Regions from separate parts of the Pseudomonas sp. IAC-BECa141 genome, predicted to be linked through region 3. Evidence: riboswitches for the same ligand, from Rfam matches in the RefSeq annotation. Region 3 holds a riboswitch; each other region holds the start of a gene.
The links. A riboswitch is a leader RNA that binds a small molecule or an ion and turns the genes downstream of it on or off. The one in region 3 is predicted to bind cobalamin.

Region 1 (2,255 bases), 1.5 Mb from region 3:
AGGCTGGAGGATTCACCACAGGCGGCGAGCCCTCCGGCGAGCACGATGACGAAAACGAGCTGGGGCTTGCGCATTGCTGATCTTCCCTATGAATGCATTCTTAGTCATAGAGAAGCGCACAAGCCCGATGGTTCAACCCTCAGCCGCGGGCTTCCTTGAAAAGCACGGCAATGCCGGGGTGATAGTTGCCGGCTTCGCTGCGCAATTTGCGGTAGGCGTAGGGAAAGTACCAGGCGACGGCGCAGGTGTGTTCCTTTTGCAGGTCGTCGACCATGTCCTGCAACTCTTCCGGGCTGGCGCTGTGCTGGGCTTTTTGCGGGGCGACGAACAGGCAGCCGAGTTTCAGGTCGCTGGCGTAGCTGATGCGCCTGGCGTCGCTGGTGATATCCACCAAAGCCTGCGTCAGATTCAGGTTGGTGACACGCGGCCAGCGTTGAGTGGCCTGGATGAAGGCGCGATCTTCGGCGCCAGCAATGAACAGGTCGGCGCGGGCATTGCGCTCGCCTTCTTCGTTTTGTTTGCGGGTGGCGGTGTCGCTCAAGGTCACCAATTCGGCCATCCAGGCAGCGGCGGACAGCAGGCCGAGGTTGGCTTTTTCGTCGTGCCAGTAAGGAGTGTCATTGTCGCCGCGCACGGCGTTGTAGCGGTCGATACAGTCAAACCAGCGTTCCAGCACCGGGCGCAGGAATTCCAGCCGCGGATTGCTGATGATCATGCCTTGCATGGTGCTCTCCCTTGTTATTGTGATGTGCTCTCTGCAGTCAAAAAGCATGGCTCTTTGATATCACTGCTGACAGTGTGGCACAAGATTGGCGTCAGTTAATTGATCAGCGGCAGTTATTCGCCGCACGAGACCCTCTTCAATTGACGCTCCACCCCCAACCCTCTAACCTTCGCGGCTTGTTTCAGGTGCTCTGTGGCGCATGTCGACAGAGTGAAACAGGGAAGCCGGTGAGGCGGGTCTCCAAGTGATGAACCCTCACGATCCCGGCGCTGCCCCCGCAACGGTAAATGAGTAAAAGCTGCGTCTGATGCCACTGCGTAAAAGCGGGAAGGCGCGCAGCCAGGCGCAAACCGCTCATGAGCCCGGAGACCGGCCTGATCCATCCAGCGGCATCACGGTGGGCGATGCCAGGCTTGTTGCCGTCTATTCTTGTGCCTGCCCGCCGTTATCCAGCCTCAACGGAGAGCTCCCCCATGACTGATTCCCCCGAACGCGACGAGCGCCACCTGGCGCGCATGCAGCGCAAAAAAGCCGTGATCGACGAGCGCATCGCCAATTCGCCGGACGAATGTGGCCTGGTTCTGGTGCTGACCGGCAATGGCAAAGGCAAAAGCAGCTCGGCGTTCGGCATGCTCGCCCGCGCCATGGGCCACGGCATGCAGTGTGGTGTGGTGCAGTTCATCAAGGGCCGCAACAGTACTGGCGAAGAGCTTTTCTTTCGTCGTTTCCCCGAGCAAGTGCGCTTCCATGTAATGGGCGAGGGCTTCACCTGGGAAACACAGGACCGTCAGCGTGACATCGCCGCCGCCGAAGCGGCCTGGGCAGTCTCCCGCGAGCTGCTGCGTGATCCGTCGATCGGTCTGGTGGTGCTCGATGAACTGAACATCGCCCTCAAGCACGGTTACCTCGATCTGGATCAGGTGCTCAGCGATCTGCAGGCCCGTCCGCCGATGCAGCATGTGATCGTCACCGGTCGCGCCGCCAAACCGGAAATGCTCGAGATGGGCGACACTGTTACCGAAATGGGCATGATCAAGCACGCCTTCCAGGCCGGCATCAAAGCGCAGAAAGGCGTCGAACTTTGAATCAACCACGTCACTGCCCGGCGGTCCTGATCGCCGCGCCGGCTTCCGGTCAGGGCAAGACCACCGTCACCGCCGCGCTGGCCCGTTTGCATCGCAATCAGGGGCGCAAGGTTCGCGTGTTCAAATGCGGCCCGGACTTTCTCGACCCGATGATCCTCGAGCGCGCCAGCGGTGCGCCGGTCTATCAACTGGACATGTGGATGGTCGGCGAGCAGGAAAGTCGACGCCTGTTGTGGGAAGCCGCCGCCGAAGCCGATCTGATTCTGATTGAGGGCGTGATGGGCTTGTTCGACGGCACGCCGTCGAGCGCCGATCTGGCCCGGCATTTCGGCGTGCCGGTACTCGGCGTGATCGACGGCACCGCGATGGCCCAGACCTTCGGCGCATTGGCCCTGGGACTGGCGCGCTATCAGCCGGACTTGCCGTTCGCCGGCGTGCTGGCCAAC
Region 2 (2,255 bases), 680 kb from region 3:
GCCCGCCGGGCAATTGCGCCTTGCCTTCGGCCTGCACGCCCCAGTCGGTGAAGCCCCAGTAGTCGTTGTGATTGATGGTTCGGGTGCCGCCATTGGCGGTGTTGTTGATGCGCGTGTAGCGGGTGTCCCAGTCGTTGATATGACCTTTGATGAAGTAGCTCAGGCGCTCGTTGAGAGTCTGTTCGAAGGTCGCCGTGGCGATCTGCTGGACGCGGTCGTTGGTGGTCTTGTGGTTGTCCACCGGGCGGGCGAAATCGACGTTGGCGTCGGCGTATTGGTAGAACAGCTCCAGTCGTTTGTCATCGCCGAAGGACTGAATCGCCTTGCCGCCGAACGTTGTGACTTCATAGGCGCGTTTCTTTTCGGAGACGTTTTTCAGGTCGCGATTACGAAACGGCTGATAGCCGTCCGAGACGTTATGGCTGATATAGGCCAGCAAGCCCAGATCGCCAAAACCGTTGCTGAAAATGTTCTCGGCCCGCGCATCACCGGTGGTGCCGCCGAAGGTGTCCAGGCCCATGTTCACTTCACCGGAGGCTTTGCGGCTGTGCGGGCTGCGGGTGACGATGTTGATCACGCCCGACACCGCTTGCGTACCGAACAACAGGCTTTGCCCACCCTTCAGCACTTCGATGCGTTCGATGGCATTGGCCGGCAAAGTGTCGAGGTACAAACCGCCGTACAGACGATTGTTCAGACGCACACCGTCGAGCAGGATCAGCGTGTCGTCGTTGCGCCCGCCCAGCAGGGAATAAGTGCCGTAGTCGAACGGGCCGTTTTTCGGCGCGACGTACAGACCGGGAATGAACATCTGCATCACGCGGCTGACATCGGCGCTGGGGCCCGCGCGCTCGATCTGCTCACGGGTGACGATCTCGACCTTGCTGCCGAACTGCGCCATGTCGGCCACCGTGGTGGACTCCACGGACGGAGCGGAAACGATTTGCTGATGGAGTTCGAGCGGCGTGTCATCCGCCAGCAACAGGGGGCTGAACAGACAGCCGAACAACAGGGATGGAGCCGGAGTGTTGAAAGGTTTGATCATCGTCTTCTCGAAAGGATCTTCGCAGAAGAGCATGCAGGAGAAGGCATCGCGCACACGCCGACACCGGCCCATGCCCGCCCACCGCAGGAGTTTGCCAAAAGCATTTCAGGCCGGTCTCCGGGCTCGCGCGTCTGGACGCTTTCACCTTCCCATGGCCGTCTGGCCACAGTGGTGTGTCGAAAGCATCACGCGCCTACCGTTGCGGGGGCAGCACCGGACTTGTTCGAAAAGAACGTACCGGTTTCCCGTTTCACCCCATGCACGGCGGCATGGGACACCTGAAACAGGGCGGCATCTGAACATTCGGGTGGGCGTGCGTCAACCTGGACGGTCGATGGATGACGTTGAAGGCGGTTTTGCAGGCTTGATCCGATTCATACGAAATCCAGCAACAGTGTTTGTCCAACCCGCCGATATTTCCTCGCCACCCCAACCCTTAGCATCGTCTCCAACCCGTGAACAAACACGGTCCTCAACGAGACGGTGAACATCATGAGCTTCAAGAAAATCGCTCTGGTTTTAATGCTTGGCAGTTTCGGTGCACACGCTTACGCCGATAACACGGACGCGGCGAATATCCCGGTCGAGACCTACAGTTCTTCGACAAATCTGGATATCGAGCACGTCATCTCCATTACCGAACCGGCCAACGAATGCGCCCCGGTGCCGGTGCAGATGACCTACGAAGATTCCCATGGCGAGCGCCACGTTCTGCAATATCAGGTGATGGGCACTGGCTGTTCCAGTTGAGTCAGGTGCAGAGGATGGAGGGTCGACACTCCATACTTGCCACGCTCAAACCGCTTTCGCTCCAACCACGTCTTCATCCGATGCCAGTAACTGCGGGATCGACTGCTTCAGAAACTCAACCCAGGTCTTGATCTTCGCATCGACGAACTTGCGCGACGGATAGATCGCAAACAGGTTCAACTCCTCCAGCCGGTATTCCGGTAGCACCCGCACCAGTGTTCCCGCCCTCAGGCCATCCACGGCCGATGCGATCGGCTGAATGCCGATGCCCATGCCTTTTCCGATCGCGATGGTCATGCCGTCGGCGGTGTTGATGTGAAAGGGCGACACGGGAATGGTGATGGTTTCCATGCCTTCGGGCCCTTCGAAAGTCCAGTTCTCCACCGGCATTACCGTGTTGACGATGCGCAGACACTCGTGCTCGCAAAGCTCACCCGGTGTTTGCGGCAATCCGCGTTTT
Region 3 (2,255 bases):
TCATCAGCGCCTCGCTTGGCAAGATGGCCCGCGAGCGTCACAGCTTCCACGCGCAATGGATCGCCGGCCTGGCCACCGCCGCCAGCTTGCTTTGGCTGGGCGAAGTGAGCCTGCTGCTGGTCCTGGCAGTCACAGTCCTGACGAGTTATGTCTATGACCGAACCTAGTACTTTCTGGTTGTATGTGCTGATCTGCGCACTGGTGTCCGCGATTTGCCGGCTGCTGCCGCTGGCGGTCTATGTCGAGCGGCTGTCCGGCGGTGCCCGCAGCTTCATCGGTCGCCTTGGCAAGTACACGTCGGTGGCGATGCTGGTCAGCCTGCTGGCGGGGTCACTCCTTCCGCTGACCAAGCAGCACGCCGCTGCAATGCAGTGGATTGTGCCGGTAACGCTGGCCTGGCTGCTGAGCCTGACGCCAATCAAGTCCTATTACGCGTTTCTGATCGCCTTGGCGGTGTACGTGGCACTCGCGACGCTTTAGCGCCGTCGATTGACGCGAATCCCCCGCCCATGGTCTCCTACACAACTTGTTACGGGTGCCCTTCACAGGGTGAAACGGGAAACCGGTGAATCATGTGCTTTACTCTAAAGCCATGTCAGTCCGGTGCTGCCCCCGCAACGGTAAGCGAGCGAAGCGTCAGATCCACTGTGCCGATGGCATGGGAAGGTGACGCTTGCAGGTCGGCCTGACGCCAGCCCCTCGTGAGCCCGGAGACCGGCCCGCAACACACAGTGCGCATCCTGCGTTACTGAACATAACAAACCCGCGGTGGGCGGGCGCTGTTCGAACCTCTGCGTGCCTGACTCGCAGGGATTTTCATGCGCTCTGTTCACCCGCTGACACTCCAGAGGGAAGCGCCATGTCGATCATCAGCAGCACCGGCAGCAATTCGGACAAGATCTCCAGCACCACTACCCTGAGCCAACGCCTGACCGCCGCCGTCTGCGCGTCGATCCTGGGTGCGTGCCTCGTGTATTTCGCCGGTTTCTCGCACATCGAAGCGGTACACAACGCCGCCCACGATACCCGTCACAGCGCCGCGTTCCCGTGCCACTGAGACCTGACGACATGATCAAGCGTATTGCGCAGACCGCAGGTTTCACCGGCCTTCTGGCCGCCCTGCTCCTGACGTTGCTGCAAAGCTTCTGGGTTTCGCCACTGATTCTGCAGGCCGAAACCTTCGAGAAAGCCGAACCGGTGGTCGAGGTTCACGAACACGCCGCCGGCACCGCCGCCCACACTCACGATGCCGAAGCCTGGGAGCCGGAGGACGGCTGGCAGCGTGTGCTGTCCACAACCGGCGGCAATCTGGTGGTTGCCGTGGGCTTTGCCCTGATGCTGGCGGGTTTGTACACCCTGCGGGCGCCGACCAAAACTTCCCAAGGCCTGCTCTGGGGCCTGGCCGGTTACGCGACCTTCGTGCTCGCCCCGACCATGGGTCTGCCGCCCGAGCTGCCCGGCACCGCCGCTGCCGACCTGGCCTCGCGTCAGATGTGGTGGATCGGCACTGCCGCCTCCACCGCTGTCGGTCTGGCCTTGATCGCGTTCAGCCGCAGCTGGCTGATGAAGATCCTCGGCGTAGCGATCCTTGCCGTGCCGCATGTGATCGGCGCGCCACAACCGCAAGTGCATTCGATGCTCGCACCGGAAGCTCTGGAAGCGCAGTTCAAAATCGCTTCGCAGTTGACCAACGTCGCGTTCTGGCTGGCCCTGGGCCTGATCAGCGCCTGGTTGTTCCGCCGCAAAAGCGAAGGCCAGTACCACGCATGACCGATGACAGCGCAGCGCCGACCTTCGTGGTCGGCCTGGGCTGCCAGCGCGGCTGCCCGGCCAGCACGCTGCGCGCATTGCTTGATCAGGCGCTACAGGCGCATCGAATTGATCTTGAGAAGGTCAAGGCGCTGGCCAGCATCGACCTCAAGCGCGATGAACCCGGCCTGCAGGAACTCGCCGCACAACTGGCGCTGCCGTTGCTGTATTTCAGCAGCGAAGAGCTGGCCTGTTATCAGCAACGCTTGAGTCATCATTCACAAATCGCCTTCGAACGCACCGGTTGCTACGGCGTGGCGGAAAGTGCCGCCCTGGCACTCGCCGAACAGTTGATCAGTGGCCCGGCAAAACTGCTGATTTCCCGGCAAAAGTACGCGCAGGCAACTCTGGCATTGGCCGGCGCTGCGTAAATTCCCGATAATTCCTGCTTTCGATCATGAGCATTCTTCATCTGAAGGGCTTGTGAAGCACTGCACTGCCCTTTT

Region 1: it holds a riboswitch for cobalamin, as region 3 does, so the genes downstream of both, cobO (cob(I)yrinic acid a,c-diamide adenosyltransferase) here and I5961_RS15345 (CbtB domain-containing protein) in region 3, are expected to answer to the same signal.
Region 2: it holds a riboswitch for cobalamin, as region 3 does, so the genes downstream of both, I5961_RS12265 (TonB-dependent receptor plug domain-containing protein) here and I5961_RS15345 (CbtB domain-containing protein) in region 3, are expected to answer to the same signal.

The regions. Positions count from the first base shown of each region.
Region 1 covers NZ_CP065410.1:1,829,267-1,831,521, forward strand. Annotated here, with positions in the region: gene I5961_RS08305 (PQQ-dependent sugar dehydrogenase) at 1-74, opposite strand, end outside; gene I5961_RS08310 (hypothetical protein) at 140-724, opposite strand; cobalamin riboswitch at 891-1,117, shown strand; gene cobO (cob(I)yrinic acid a,c-diamide adenosyltransferase) at 1,198-1,809, shown strand; gene I5961_RS08320 (cobyrinate a,c-diamide synthase) at 1,806-2,255, shown strand, end outside.
Region 2 covers NZ_CP065410.1:2,692,431-2,694,685, forward strand. Annotated here, with positions in the region: gene I5961_RS12265 (TonB-dependent receptor plug domain-containing protein) at 1-1,045, opposite strand, end outside; cobalamin riboswitch at 1,136-1,342, opposite strand; gene I5961_RS12270 (DUF2790 domain-containing protein) at 1,538-1,795, shown strand; gene I5961_RS12275 (LysR family transcriptional regulator) at 1,841-2,255, opposite strand, start outside.
Region 3 covers NZ_CP065410.1:3,368,428-3,370,682, forward strand. Annotated here, with positions in the region: gene I5961_RS15335 (AzlC family ABC transporter permease) at 1-167, shown strand, start outside; gene I5961_RS15340 (hypothetical protein) at 154-480, shown strand; cobalamin riboswitch at 517-738, shown strand; gene I5961_RS15345 (CbtB domain-containing protein) at 860-1,057, shown strand; gene I5961_RS15350 (CbtA family protein) at 1,069-1,770, shown strand; gene I5961_RS15355 (cobalamin biosynthesis protein) at 1,767-2,180, shown strand.